Regions from separate parts of the Sphingomonas cynarae genome, predicted to be linked through region 2. Evidence: predicted binding sites of a transcription regulator. Region 2 holds the regulator's gene; the other holds the start of a gene.

Region 1 (7,712 bases), on a different contig from region 2:
GATTCAGGTGGCCGTTTACGCCGCGCCCAGAAGTCGAGTCGCTTCCTGATATCTCGCTCGAAACCGCGCTCATTGGGTCGATAGAAAACGGGGGCCTCGGGCTGTGCGATCTCGTCGGGGAAAAAACCCTGCCCCGAAAACGCATCCGGGTGATCGTGATCATATTGATACCCGTCATGGTAGCCGAGTTCCTTCATCAGCTTCGTCGGAGCGTTCAGGATGCGTTTCGGCGGCGGCACCGATCCGGTGGCACGGGCAAGCGTTCGTGCCTGATCGAACGCTAAATACGAAGCGTTGGATTTCGGGGCGGTCGCGACATAATTGATCGCTTGCGCCATGAACAGGCGCCCCTCCGGCAGGCCGATCCGCTCGAATGCCTGCCACGCGGTGATAACCTGGATCAGCGCCTGCGGATCCGCCATACCCACATCCTCCGACGCCGCGCAGGCCAGCCTGCGGAAGATCACATCCGGCGCCTCGCCACCTTCCAGCATCCGGGCGGCCCAATACAGCGACGCATCGGGATCGCTGCCTCTCAAACTCTTGTGGAGGCAACTGAGAAGATTGAAATGTTCCTCCTGACCCCGATCGTAGAGCGGCGCGCGTTTCTGGAGAAATTCGACCAAATCCTTGGGGGTGAGGTCGCCATCCCGATCGAGCGCGAGTATTTCCTCGCACAGACCAAGTAGATAACGGGCATCGCCATCCGCCATGCCGATCAGCGTGGCGCGCGCTTCGGACGTGAGGGGCAGGGGGCGGGCGCATCGCGCCTCTGCCCGTTCGATCACGCGGGCGAGTTCCGGACCGCTCAACCGGTCAAGCGTGTAGACCTTGGCGCGGGACAGCAATGCCGCCACCAGGCTGAAACTGGGATTTTCCGTCGTGGCGCCGACCAGCACGATCGTGCCGTCTTCCACCGCCGGCAGCAGCGCGTCCTGAACAGGCCGGGAAAAACGGTGAAGCTCGTCGATGAACAGGACGGTGGCCTTGCCGGCCGACTCCCGGGAACGGACCGCCTGCGCCAACACCTTCCTCAGATCGGCGATCCCGGTCGAAACCGCCGACAATTGTATGAATTCATACCCCGCCTCATCAGCCACCAGCCGGGCTATCGTGGTCTTGCCCACGCCGGGGGGACCCCACAGTACGAAGGAACTCAACCGCCCGGTCGCAATCATCCTGCCGATCGATCCGCCGGGCATCAGCAGATGCTCCTGCCCGATCACCTCCGCCAGCGTCTGCGGTCGCAGCTCCTCGGCAAGGGGCCGGGGGGGGGCGTGATGGGTGAATAACGTATCCTGCATGATGTCACCGTTCTGACGCGCCGCGACCATCGTCCGCTGCCAACAGGCCGGCGATGCCCGTCGATGTAGGACCTGTCTGCCCATCCGTCACCTGTTCGACTCTTACTCGACGATAAAGATATATCTTAGATGGTCTTGATGTTGTCGATTCGCGATATATCTTTAATGCTTCTATAATAGATGAGATTGATATGTTCGCAGATATGCATGGCCACGACCGTGGCATTCGCGGCGGTGGTGGTGGACGGGGACGACGGATGTTCGATGGTGGCGAGTTGCGGCTCGTGCTGTTGAAACTGATCGCCGACGAACCCCGCCACGGCTACGACCTGATCCGCCGGATCGAGGAACTGACCGGCGGTGCCTATGCGCCGAGCCCCGGCGTGATATATCCAACGATCGCGCTGCTCGACGAGATGGGCCTGATTGCCGCTCGGGAAAGTGATGGGGCGAGGAAGCGTTTCGCCGTCACCAATGACGGCATGGCTCACCTGACCGACCATGCTGGTCAGGTCGCAGCACTGGCAACCCGGCTCGCCGCGCTTGCCGAACATCACGAACGTACCGACAGCGAGGCGGCGCGCCGCGCGATGCGCAATCTGGGCGAGGTGGTGCGCGGCAAGCTGCGGCGTGAGGAATTGTCCGAGGAACGCCGCTATGACATCGTCGCCCTGATCGACGAGGTCGCACAGAAGATCGAGCGCCTGAGATGAGTATTTCCATCGCCCATGTGCCGACCGGGTCGGCCAGCCGGTATCTTCAGCAACTTGCCAAGCACTGGAGCCACAAGATGGCGGTCGTCGTCATGCCGGAGGAGGCAACGATCGACTTTCCGAACGGCGCGCGGCTCACAATGGCCGCCGCTGCCCAGATGCTGGATGTCGTGTTGACGGTCCCTGCGGACGGCGACGTGGCACGAATGCGGGACGTAGTGGCAAGCCATCTCGATCGTTTCGCGTTTCGCGAAGCGCCGCTACAGTTCGACTGGCGTGACGGGTAAGCTACCCCCGTGCAGCGATCGTTGACAAATAAGTATCCAGCACAGCGCTGTTGATCCGATCCCAGCGATAGCCGGCCGCCTTTGCGTGACCGGCATCACCTAGAGCATGTCGCAGACCCGGTTTCGTAACGATCCGGGCGATGGCGTCGGCATAGGCGGTCGCATCGCGCGGGGGGACGAGGAAACCCGTTCGTCCTTCCTCAACGAGGTCAATGGCGCCGGTGGCGCGGGCGGCGACGACGGGAACCCCGGCAGCCATCGCCTCCAGCGTCACGTTGCCGAATGTTTCAGTGACCGACGGGTTGAACAGCACGTCCATCGAGGCGACCGCCCGGCCCAGTGCCTCGCCGCGCTGGAAACCGGCGAAGCGGGCTCCCGGCACCTGCGTGGCAAACCACGCGCGCGCCGGGCCGTCGCCGATCACCAGCACTTCGTGGGGTACGCCCCGCGCCGTCAACGCGTGTGCGACCTCCGCAAAGACGTCGAGCCCCTTTTCCTTCACCAATCGGCCAAGAAAACCGATTGCGACCGCATCGTCGGCAATGCCCAGTTCACGGCGCCAGGCAAGGTCGCGACGGTCGGGGTTGAAACGGTCGTGATCGACGCCGCGCGACCAGATCGATATCGGGGCCCTCACACCCCAGCGGCGCAGAATCGCTGCCATCGATTGTCCCGGCACCAGCACTGCGTCGCTCCGGTCGTAGAAGCGGGTCAGCAGTCGCTCGATCGGCCGTTCCAGCACCGACAATCCGTAGTAACGCGGATAGGTCTCGAACCGGGTATGAAGTGACGCGATCGCGGGGACGCCGTGCCGCCGCGCCCAGCTCAACGCGCGGTGGCCCAGCAGTTCGGGGGCGGAGACATGGACGATGTTGGGTGCGAACGCGGCCAAGTCGCGGCGGATCGATTCCGGCATGCCCCATGCCATACGGTACTCGCCACGTCCCCCCGGCAATGCGATCGCGGGAACGTCGACAAGGTCACCCGTGGCGGGGAAGGCAGGCCGGGCGACCGTGGGCGAATAAACCCTCACCGTCACCCCCTGCGCCATGAGATAGCCGACAAGCAGGTTCAGCGCCTGATTGGCCCCGTCGCGCACATAATTGTAATTGCCGCTGAAAAGCGCGACGCGAAGGTCGGATGGCTGCATGGAGGCTTGCCGATAGCGCTGCGGCGAACCGAATACCACCGCGGATCGGGCGAAACCCGATGCGCGGTCGTTGTTGTTCCCCTCCCGTTCCGTTATATCTGATGAATGGCAAAACCGCAGAAGCGATATGTGTGTCAGGCGTGTGGCTCGGTGTCGTCACGGTGGCAGGGGCAGTGCGCCGACTGTTCCGAGTGGAACACGCTGGTTGAGGAAGCCGGTGCGGCCGTGACGCCGTTCGCCGCGAAGCATCACCTCCAGGGAGGCGGGCGGACAATTCTCCTGTCGTCGCTCGATGCCGACGTCACGCTGCCGGACCGGATGGCGACCGGCATCGCCGAGTTCGATCGTGCGCTGGGCGGTGGCTTCGTCGAGGGGTCGGCGACGCTGATCGGCGGCGATCCGGGCATCGGTAAGTCGACGCTGCTGTTGCAGGCGGCGGCACGGATGGCGATGGCGGGCAGGGGGGTGGCCTATGTCTCGGGTGAGGAAGCGGCCGATCAGGTCCGGTTACGCGCGCGCCGGCTTGGGCTGGGCAATGCGCCCGTGCAACTGGCATCGGCTACCTCGACGCGGGATATCCTGACGACGCTGTCCAGCGCCACACCGCCCGATCTGCTGGTGATCGACTCGATCCAGACGATGCATTCGGACCTGATCGAGGGCGCGCCCGGCACCGTCAGCCAGGTTCGTGCCTCGGCACAGGAACTGATCCGCTTCGCCAAGGAACGGGGCACCGCGCTGGTATTGGTCGGCCATGTCACCAAGGACGGCACGATCGCCGGCCCCCGCGTGCTGGAACATATGGTCGACACCGTGCTGGCGTTCGAGGGCGAGCGATCGCATCAGTATCGCATCCTGCGCGCGATCAAGAACCGCTTCGGCGGAACCGACGAGATCGGCGTATTCTCGATGCAGGCGGAAGGGCTGGCGGAGGTTGCCAACCCCTCCGCGCTGTTCCTCACCCACCGCGAGGAAGGGGTGACCGGGGCGACCGTGTTTCCCGCGCTGGAGGGGACGCGGCCGGTGCTAGTCGAGATCCAGGCACTCGTCGTCCGCCTCGCCAGCGGCGCCACCCCGCGCCGTGCGGTGGTGGGCTGGGATTCGGGTCGGCTGGCGATGATCCTGGCGGTGCTGGAGGCACGGTGCGGTCTCAGTTTCTCGACCGCCGAAGTCTATCTCAACATTGCCGGCGGCTACCGGGTGCAGGACCCCGCTGCCGATCTGGCGGTGGCGGCGGCGCTCGTATCCGCGTTGTCCGAACGGCCGGTACCTCCCGAGTCGGTCGCGTTCGGCGAAGTGGCATTGTCCGGCGAACTGCGTCCCGTGGCGCATGGGCCGTTACGGCTAAAGGAAGCCGGCAAGCTCGGATTCGAGCGGGCGCTGGTGCCGATAGGGGTGGCGAAGGACGCCAAGGGGGAGGGTCCTTTGCGCCTGACCGGCTTCCGCACGCTCGGGCAGTTCGTTGACCATATGCTGGGGCGGGGCTAGGCGGGTCCGTAGATGGGCCTGACCTCACTCGACATCATCGTATTGCTGGCGGTCGTGGGAGCGGCGGCCCTGGGTCTGTTGCGTGGCTTCGTGACGGAGGTGCTGTCGTTGTTCGCCTGGGTCGCGGTAGTCGCGGCATTGAAGCTGTTCCACATCGCGGTCGCACAGACGTTGACGGGCTATGTCGGCACCGCCTCGGGTGCGGCCGTGCTGGCCTTCGCGTTGATCGCTGGTATCACTTGGTTTGGCGGGCGGCTGGTTGCTCGCGCGATCGGTGCGCGGACGAGGACATCGATACTGGGCCCGGTCGACCGGGCACTCGGCTTCGGGTTCGGCGCGCTCAAGGGGCTGATCCTTTCCAGCCTCGCCTTTCTTCTCGTCGCCTTGGTGACCGACACGGTCGGGGGCGGTCCGTCACGGCGGCCGGCATGGATGACCACCAGTCGCACCTACCCGCTGCTGAATGCGACCAGCGCGGGTATCGCCGATTTCGTAGATCGCCGCCGTCGTGGTCTGCCGGTATTCGGCGCCCGGTCGACCATGGTCGGCGAAACCCCGGACGGCAGCACCCACACAGGCAACGATCGATGAGCGCCGCTCTCTACAATACCGATATTCTCCGCCTGGCCGCCTCGATCCCACATCATCGCCGCCTCGATGCGCCGATGGGGACGAGCGAGCGGCGATCGCCGATCTGCGGCAGTCGCATCACCGTCGACGTCACCCTCGACGCGGACGGCCGGGTCGGCGAAATCGGGTTGCTGGTCCGCGCCTGCGCCCTTGGCCAGGCATCCGCATCGCTGCTGGCGGCGGAGGTGATCGGCCGGACGCCTGCGGAACTTGCCGTCGCCCGCGACGCAATGACGGCATGGCTGGCGGCGGGCGAGGGTGACGCACCCGACTGGCCGGGTCTCGCCATCTTCACGCCGGCACTATCCTACACCGCCCGCCATCCTTCGATCCGCCTCGCGTTCGAGGCTGCGGCCGAAGCGGCGGCGCTGGCGGCAGAGCATATGCTGGTACACACCTGATGCATGAGGAGGCGGGCTTCTCGCTGCTGCGCGACGGCGCTGTGCTGCTGGGATCGGGACTGTTGTTCGTCCTGCTGTTCCGACGGCTCGGTCTCGGGGCGACGCTGGGTTATCTCGTGGCCGGCGCGGTGGTGGGGCCGCATGTGCTGGGGCTGGTCGGCGATGCCGAATCGAAGATGGGGATCGCCGAACTCGGCATCACCCTGCTGCTGTTCATCGTCGGGCTGGAACTGAACCCGTCGCGATTGTGGCGGATGAAGCAGGAAATCTTCGGGCTTGGTCTGTTGCAGGTCGTGCTGTGCGGACTGGCGATCACCGCGATCATCTGGATCGCCGGATTTTCACCGGCCGCCGCGCTGGCGCTGGGGCTGCCGCTGGCATTGTCGTCGACCGCGCAGGTGTTGCCGATGCTGCAGTCGGCCGGGCGGATGCGGACGCCGTTCGGCGAGCGGACCTTCGCCATCCTGCTGTTCCAGGATCTGTCGATTGTTCCGCTCATCACGATTATCGCCGCGATGAGCCGCAATCCGGCCGATGCATCGGCTCCGCCGGGCTGGCTGCTCGGCCTCTATACCGCCGCTGCCGTGGTCGGACTGGTACTGGCCGGACGATTTCTGCTGCGACCCTTCTTCCGCCTGATCGGCAACCTGGGCGAGCGCGAGATGTTCGTGTTCGCCGCATTGTTCACCGTCATCGCCAGCGCCGCCGTCATGGAAATGCTGGGCCTGTCGACCGCGCTAGGCGCCTTCATTGCCGGGGTGATGCTGGCCGACAGCCCCTATCGCCACGAACTGGAGGCGGATGTCGAGCCGTTCCGGTCGATCCTCCTCGGTCTGTTCTTCCTGGCGGTGGGCATGATGCTCGACCTGCAGGCGATCGCAGATCGACCGCTGTTCGTGATGGCGATGGCGTTCGCCCTGATCGCGACCAAGGCGCTGGTGGTCTTCGGCATCGGCCTCGCCTTCCGGATGCCGTGGCGCGGCGCCCTCGCGCTTGGCCTGTTGCTTAGTCAGGGCGGCGAGTTCGGGTTCGTGCTCTTCGCGCAGGCGCAGGCCGGACTGCTGATCGATCCGGAGGCGGCCAGCCTGTTCGGTGCGATCGTCACTCTGTCGATGGCGACGACTCCGTTCCTGATGAGCGTCACCCGCCGTTTCCGCACCGCCCCGATCGTGAAGGTGGACGAGCATCGAGACGGACCGCAGACCGATGGCGCCAATGCGATCATCGTCGGCTATGGGCGTTTCGGACAGACGGTCGCGCAGATGCTGATCGCGGAGGGGGTGCCCGTCACGCTGATCGATCGCGATATCGAGATGATCGACATCGCCGGCGAATTCGGAGCCAAAGTCTATTATGGCGACGGTACCCGACTCGACCTGTTGCGGCAGGCTGGCGCGGCGGAGGCGGAGCTGATCCTGTTCTGCCTCGATGGCGACCAGATCGAGCCAGACATGCTCGAAGGCGTCCATGCCGCTTTTCCGGAAGCGACGATCTTCGTTCGTGCCTTCGATCGACGCGCGCTCATCAAGTTGCGCGGGGCTCCGGTGGAATATGTCGTGCGTGAGGTGTTGGAATCGGCGGTGTCGATGGCACGGCGGGCGCTTGGGGCACTTGGTGTCGAAACGGGGCAGATCGACCGGACCGAACAACTTTATCGCGCCCGCGACAAGGAGCGACTCCATGCCCAGGTCGAGGCTGGTGACCTGAAGGCAGCAAGCGACCAGATCATCACTCAGCCA
Region 2 (7,712 bases):
GCCGGGCGAAGACGTACTCGCCACCGCCTTTACCGCCGGGCTCGATCGGGCGCTTCGCACATCCCTCAACCGTATCGTTGGCGAGGCGGATGCGATCGGCGTCCGGCAGGACGGCCCGATCGCTACCGATTACGCCGATTATGCGGGCGACATCGCCAGCGCAGGACGACATCTGATGGGGATGGTCGATGACCTGATCGACCTTCAGGCGATCGAACGACCGGACTTCGTCCCCGCTGCGGAGTCTGTAGACCTGGCTGATCTGGGACGCCGTGCGGCGGGGCTGCTTGCGGTACGTGCCGATCATGCCGGGGTGACGATCGATCGTCCGGACGCAGAGGCGCGGTCACCATGCATCGGCGATCCCCGTCGCATCCTGCAAATTCTCGTCAATCTGGTCGGCAACGCCTTGCGTTATAGCCCTACGGGCGGATCGGTCGCGATCGATACCGACTGGTCGGGCGGCGCCGCCAGGATCACCATAGCCGATCGGGGGAAGGGGATCGCCGCAGAGGATCAGGCGCGCATTTTCGGCAAGTTCGAACGGGTCGATCCGGGCGAGGCAGGCGGCAATGGCCTGGGCCTGTTCATCGCCCGCCGGCTGGCCACCGCGATGGGGGGCGACCTGACCGTGGAAAGCGCCCCCGGCGAAGGCGCACGCTTTACCCTGACTCTACCGGCGCGGCAGGCGTCGGGCGACCAGCAGTAACAGCAATCCGACGACCGCGACTGCGGCACCGTAATCCGCCCATTGCCGCTGATCGAGCATGAAACTCGACCGCGGCCAATGGATATAACCCAGCCCCTGACCGATCCACAGCGCCCCCGTCAGCGCACAGACGACGCCGAGGACGAGGAGGATGGGCCGGAGGCTGCGCATCGCCGCTTACCGGTCGGACATCGGCACGTAGGAACGCTGCGTCGGCCCGCTGTAGAGCTGACGCGGACGGCCGATCTTCTGATCGGGATCGGTGATCATCTCGTTCCACTGCGCGACCCAGCCGACGGTGCGGGCAAGCGCGAACAGCACGGTGAACATCGAGGTCGGGAAGCCGATCGCCGACAGGATGACGCCCGAATAGAAATCGACGTTCGGGAACAGTTTCTTCTCGACGAAATAATCGTCGCTGAGCGCGATTTCCTCCAGCCGCAGCGCCGTTTCGAACAGCGGGTCGCTCACGTTCAGCGCGTCGAACACCTCGCGTACCGTCTTCTGCATCACCGTCGCGCGAGGGTCGTAGTTCTTGTAGACGCGGTGACCGAAGCCCATCAGGCGGAACGGATCGTTCTTGTCCTTGGCGCGGGCGATATATTCCGGAATCTTGTCCGGCGTGCCGATCTCGCGCAGCATGTTGAGCGCCGCCTCGTTGGCGCCGCCATGTGCCGGACCCCACAGGCAGGCAATGCCCGCCGCGATGCACGCGAACGGATTGGCGCCCGATGATCCGGCGAGCCGCACGGTCGAGGTCGATGCGTTCTGCTCGTGATCCGCGTGGAGGATGAAGATACGGTCCATCGCCTTCTCGACCGCCGGGTTCACCTCGTACGGCTCGGCGGGGACGCCGAAGGTCATGCGCAGGAAATTGCCGGTATAGGACAGCGAGTTGTCTGGATACACGAAGGGCTGACCGACGCTGTACTTGTACGCCATCGCCGCGATCGTAGGGATTTTGGCGATCAGGCGGTGCGACGCGATCACGCGCTGCGCCGGGTCGTGGATGTCGGTCGAGTCGTGATAGAAGGCAGACAGCGCGCCGACGACGCCGCACATGATCGCCATCGGATGCGCGTCGCGGCGGAACCCGCGGAAGAATGCCGCCAGCTGCTCATGCACCATCGTATGGCGGGTGATCGTGCGATCGAAGGTGGCCAGTTGATCGCCGTTCGGCAGTTCGCCGTTCAGCAGCAGATAGGCCACTTCCATGAAGCTGGACTGTTCGGCCAGTTCGCCGATCGGATAGCCCCGGTGGAGCAACACGCCCTGATCGCCATCGATATAGGTCAGCTTCGACTGACACGACGCGGTCGACGTGAAGCCCGGGTCGTAGGTGAAGTTGTCCGTCTGGGCATAAAGCTTGCGGATATCGATCACATCCGGGCCGATCGTGCCCGACATGACCGGATATTCGAAATCCTTGCCGGTCAGGGAGAGCTTTGCAGCATCGGTCATTCCACGCATCCTTTGTGCTGGCTGGTCATGGTATCAGGCTGCCATGCGGTCGGCGATGCGACCCAGGCTTTCCTCGCGCCCTAGAAGGACGAGAACGTCGAAGATGCCGGGCGAGGTCTTGCGCCCGGTCAGCGCGGCGCGCAGCGGCTGCGCGGCCTGGCCGAGCTTGACGCCCCGGGCCTCGGCCACGCCGCGTACCGCGGCTTCGAGCGCCTCCGTATCCCAGTCGTCCACCGCGTCAAGCGCTGCATGGAGATCGGCCAGGATTGTCGGCGCTTCACCAGCCAGCAGCGGCGCCGCCGCCTCGTCGATGGTAAGGGGCCGGGCGGCGAACAGAAAGCCGGTGGCATCGGTCAATTCGATCAGGTTGGCGGCGCGGGGCTTCAGCGCGGGCATCGCCGCCGTCAGCAGCGCGGTATCCGCCTGGCCGCCAAGCCGCCCCGCCACCAATGCCGCCAGCCGGGCATCGTTCGCCTCGCGGATGTAATGGCCGTTCAGGTTCTCCAGCTTCTTCAGGTCGAACCGCGACGGGCTCTTGCCCACTGCGCCCAGATCGAACCACTTCACCGCCTCGTCGCGCGCGATGATTTCCGCATCGCCGTGGCCCCAGCCCAGCCGGAGCAGGTAATTGCCCAGGGCCTCGGGCAAAATGCCCAGTTCGTCGCGATACGCCTCGATCCCCACCGCGCCGTGGCGCTTGGACAGCTTGGCCCCATCCGATCCGTGGATCAGCGGGATATGGGCATGGACCGGTACGTCCCAGCCATTGGCGCTGTAGATCGGCAACTGACGGAACGCGTTGTTCAGATGGTCGTCACCACGGATGACGTGCGTCACCCCCATGTCGTGATCGTCGACGACGACCGCGAGCATATAGGTCGGCGTGCCGTCGGATCGCAGCAATACGAGATCGTCGAGTTCGGCATTCTGGACGGTGACCGGTCCCTGCACGCGATCCTCGATCGTCGTTGCCCCTTCCTGCGGGGCACGCAGGCGGACGACGAAGGGAAGATCGGCGGGGGCATCGGTGCGGTCGCGCCAGGGACTGCGGATACGCAGCGGCTGCTTCGCCGTCTGCGCCGCGGCGCGTTGCGCGGCGATCTCGTCGGCCGTCATGTAACAGCGATACGCATGGCCGGCGACGACCATCGCATGGGCGACCTCGGCATGACGATCGGCGCGGGCGAACTGGAACACGGCGTCGCCGTCCCAATCCAGCCCCAGCCAGCGCATGCCGGCCAGGATCGCGTCGATCGCGGGCTGGGTCGAGCGCGCGCGATCGGTATCCTCGATCCGCAGCAGGAACCGCCCGCCATGATGACGCGCGAACAGCCAGTTGAACAGCGCGGTGCGCGCTCCGCCGATATGCAGGAAACCGGTCGGCGACGGCGCGAAGCGCGTCACCACATCGGTGAAATTGGCGGGTGCCGCAGCGGCACCCCGTTCGGTTGTTGCGCCCAAGCGCACATGCTCCCAGACTGGATGATCGATGGCCGGTTCAGCCGTGGACGCCCCTAGCATGCACCTCCCCCGGCGACAAATGTCGCTGGCGCCGATGGCGGCTGCGATCGAACGGCGGCTGGAGGCGGAGCGGGATCGCCTGCCGTTATGGCTGCCGGTGATGCTGGGTGCCGGTGTGGCGGCGTGGTTCGCGCTGCCGCGCGCCGCATGGTGGAGCGCCACCGCGCTGGCGCTGCTCGCCTTCGCATTGGCAGCGGTGGCCATGGGGCGGGGCGGGCGTTGCGCCCGCATGCTGATGATCGGCGCCCTGGCGATGGCCGCGGGGCTGGGCCTTGTCTGGTGGCGTGCCGAACGGGTTGCCGCGCCGGTACTTGCCCGCCCCGCGGTGGTGGCGATGACGGCCTCCGTCGTACGGGTGGAGTCGCTGGCGGCACGCGATCTGGTGCGCCTGACGCTGCTTCCCGGTGTCGCCGATCTGCCGCCGCGCGTCCGTGTCAACCTCGCCACCGCAGACGTGCCGGTGGGTATCGGTCCGGGGGCGACGATCCGCCTGCGGGCGCGGCTGATGCCCCCGCCCGAAGCGGCCGTGCCCGGCGCCTATAACTATGCGCGCGTTGGGTGGTTCACGGGGATCGGCGCGACCGGTCGCGGCTTCGCCCCCGTCGTCATGTTGACGCCGTCGCGGGGGCAATCGGGCCTGCGAACACGATTGGGCGCGCACATCACCCAACGGATTGCCGGCAGCGCGGGTGGCATCGCATCCGCTCTGGCGACGGGCGATACCGGCGCCATCACGCAGACTGATGCGGATGCGATGCGCGCGGCGGGGCTGGCGCATCTGCTGTCGGTGAGCGGGTTGCACATCACCGCCGTCGTCACAGCCACGATGGTGATCGTGTTGCGGCTGCTCGCGCTCGTGCCGGCTCTCGCGCTCAGGGTCCGATTGCCGTTGGTGGCGGCAGGGGCGGGGGCGCTGGCCGCGATCGGCTATACCTTGCTGACGGGGGCGGAGGTGCCGACGATCCGGTCGTGCGTCGCGGCGCTGCTGGTGCTGGTCGGATTGGCGCTCGGACGGGAGGCGATGACGCTGCGGCTGGTCGCGGCGGGCGCGCTCGTCGTTGTGATCGTTTGGCCGGAGGCGGTGGCGGGGCCGAGTTTTCAACTCTCCTTTGCAGCGATCACCGCGATCGTGGCTCTGCACGAGCATCCCGTCATGCGTGCCTTCGCGATGCAGCGTGACGAAGCGTGGTGGCGACGGCTGGCCCGGGGCGGGGTGTTGTTGCTGGCGACCGGCGTAGTGGTGGAGGCGGCACTTATGCCTATCGCCGCCTATCATTTCCATAAGGCGGGATTGTACGGCGCCCTCGCCAACATCGTCGCGATCCCGTGGACGACCTTCGTGGTGATGCCGCTGGAAGTGCTGGCACTGTTGCTGGATGCGGTCGGACTGGGTGCGCCATTATGGTGGCTGGTGACGCACGCGATCGCGGCGCTGCTTGGGCTGGCGCGCGCAGTCGCCGCCGCGCCGGGTGCGGTATCGGCGGTGCCGGTGATGCCGGACGGGGCGTTCGCATTGATTGTTATCGGTGGGCTGTGGCTGGCACTGTGGCGGACCGGGTGGCGACGATGGGGTCTGGTGCCGCTTGCAAGCGGCACGATCTGGGCGCTGACGGTACCGTCTCCCGACTTGCTGGTAACGGGAGACGGTCGTCATGCCGCGATCCGTACCACGACGGGGATATCGCTGTTGCGCGACCGGACGGGCGACTACATGCGCGCGGTGCTGGGCGAGACGGGTGCCATCGACGGCGAACCCGGCCTGCTGTCAGAAACGACGACCGCCCGCTGCACGGCGGACCTGTGTCTGGCTATGGTCGGCCGCTGGCGTGTGTTGATGACCCGCAGCGTTTATCTGGTGCCGGTCAATGATCTGGCTGACGCCTGCCGCAATGCCGACGTCGTGGTCAGCGAACGACGGTTGCCACGAACCTGCCGTCCACGTTGGCTACGCCTCGATCGCCCGGTGCTCACGGGTACCGGCGGGATAACGGTGAACTTCACCAGCGAAACTATCAGGACGGTAAGGACGGCTGGCGACGAGCATCCTTGGCGCCAGCCGCCGACAGTGATGCCACCCCGTCCACCCCGACAGGAAAGCCGATCCGTCCGGCCGAAATGGCCGGGCGGATCGTGATACCATCAGTCGTACCGGCGCAAGATGCCAGACAATTTGCCCTGGATGCGTACCTGCTGCGGCGAATAACGCTGCGGATCGTAGGCGCGATTGGCCGGGTCGAGGCGTACCATCGCCCCTTCGCGACGAAAATACTTGAGCGTCGCCTCGGCCTCCTCGATCAGCGCGACGACGATCTCGCCGTCCCGTGCCACTTCGGTGCGTCGGACCAGCGCATAGTCACCGTCGAGGATACCCGCCTCGACCATCGAATCACCCGCCACTTCCAGCGCATAGTGATCGCCGGCCCCCAGCAGGGCGGCCGGTACGGCGAGCATCGTCGATCCCTCGAACGCCTCGATCGGCACACCGGCGGCAATACGACCGTGCAACGGAATCTCGACCACGTCGTTCGCGGCGGGGGGCACCGTTGGCGCGGGTGGAGGCACCGCCGCCTTGGGGCGGGCGGGCTTCTTCTCGGCGCGCTCTGGCATCCGCAACACTTCAAGCGCGCGGGCTCGGTTGGGCAGGCGGCGGATGAAGGCACGCTCCTCCAACGCGGAGATCAGACGATGCACGCCCGACTTCGACTTCAGGTCGAGCGCCTCCTTCATCTCCTCGAACGAGGGAGAGACACCCGTTTCATTCAGCCGGTCGTTGATGAAGCAGACCAGTTCGTGCTGCTTGCGCGTAAGCATACCCAGACTCCGTCGGGAACAGACTGTGAACTGATACGGAACGATAGGGCTTGCGTCAAGCGATCACGAGGATTTCCGCCGATTCGCCCGCCATTGCCGTTCCAGCATGCGCCGGGCGGATGACGAGGCAGGTCGACCGGGCCAGCGTCAACAGCATGGAACTGTCCTGGATGGTCGAGGCGAAAATCCGTCCGTCGCGCAGTTCGGCACGCAGATAGTCGGTTCGCCCCTGATTGGCCGGCAGATCCTCGCCCAGCACCGCGCTGGTCACGACCGGCAGCGGATCGCGCGCGCCACCCAGATGCGCCACCATCGGCAGGACGAACAACAGCGCCGTGACGAAAGCGGAAACGGGATTGCCGGGCAACCCCAGCACCACCGCATCGCTCAGCCGCCCCGCCATCATCGGCTTGCCCGGCCGCAATGCGATCCGCCAGAAATCGATGCTGCCACCCGCCGCCTCGATCGCGGGACGGACGAGATCGTGATCGCCGACCGACGCACCGCCGGTGGTCACGAGCAGATCGGCCCGAACGCCCGCAAACGCATCCCGCAGCACCTCCAGCCGATCGGGCAGGATACCGAGATCGATCAGGTCGACCGGCAAACCGGCCAGCATCGCCGCCAGCATCGCACCGTTCGATTCGGGCAGCGCCGCGCCATCAAGGTCGCTACCCGGCGGCACCAGTTCGTCGCCTGTCGCCGCGATCGCGACGCGCACGCGGCGCCGCACCGGCAGGTCGCCATGCCCTCCCGTGGCCGCCACCGCGATCCGCGCCGGGGTCAGCCGATCCCCCGTCGCGACCAGACGGTCACCCTCGGCGAAGTCCAGCCCCCGGCGGCGGACGTTACGTCCACAGTTCGGCGGGCCTTCCCCCGCCAGCATCAACCGCTCGTCATCCCGTGCCGCCTCTTCCTGCACCAATACCGTATCGGCGCCGGCCGGCATTGCCGCACCGGTGAATATCCGCGTCGCCTCACCCGGTCCGATCGATCCGGCGAAGGGTTTTCCCGCTGCGCTCTCGCCGATCACCCGCCATGGGCCGGGCAGATCGGCGAAGCGGATCGCATAGCCGTCCATCGCCGACAGATCGGCTGCCGGCTGGGTCCGACGCGCCGCGATGTCCGTCGCTGCCCAGCGCCCGGCTGCGAGCCGCAACGGTACCTGTTCCTCCGTGACCGGACGGGCCATCGCCAACAGCCGCGCCTG

The links. Region 2 encodes LexA, which represses DNA repair genes until DNA is damaged. Its sites were predicted from a motif close to GTTCCNCNCTTGTTCT; they were not measured.
Region 1: a site for LexA is predicted at 3,530-3,545, ahead of radA (DNA repair protein RadA). Genes of this name have one in related genera too.

The regions. Positions count from the first base shown of each region.
Region 1 is NZ_BAABBF010000005.1:233,919-241,630, reverse strand. It holds gene ABD719_RS12350 (replication-associated recombination protein A) at 1-1,304, opposite strand, end outside; gene ABD719_RS12345 (PadR family transcriptional regulator) at 1,496-2,017, shown strand; gene ABD719_RS12340 (DUF2218 domain-containing protein) at 2,014-2,304, shown strand; gene ABD719_RS12335 (glycosyltransferase family 4 protein) at 2,306-3,454, opposite strand; gene radA (DNA repair protein RadA) at 3,560-4,942, shown strand; gene ABD719_RS12325 (CvpA family protein) at 4,955-5,533, shown strand; gene ABD719_RS12320 (iron-sulfur cluster assembly scaffold protein) at 5,530-5,973, shown strand; gene ABD719_RS12315 (cation:proton antiporter domain-containing protein) at 5,973-7,712, shown strand, end outside.
Region 2 is NZ_BAABBF010000009.1:48,132-55,843, forward strand. It holds gene ABD719_RS16010 (sensor histidine kinase) at 1-709, shown strand, start outside; gene ABD719_RS16015 (hypothetical protein) at 674-880, opposite strand; gene ABD719_RS16020 (citrate synthase) at 887-2,170, opposite strand; gene gltX (glutamate--tRNA ligase) at 2,204-3,631, opposite strand; gene ABD719_RS16030 (ComEC/Rec2 family competence protein) at 3,690-5,825, shown strand; gene lexA (transcriptional repressor LexA) at 5,831-6,502, opposite strand; gene ABD719_RS16040 (molybdopterin molybdotransferase MoeA) at 6,558-7,712, opposite strand, start outside.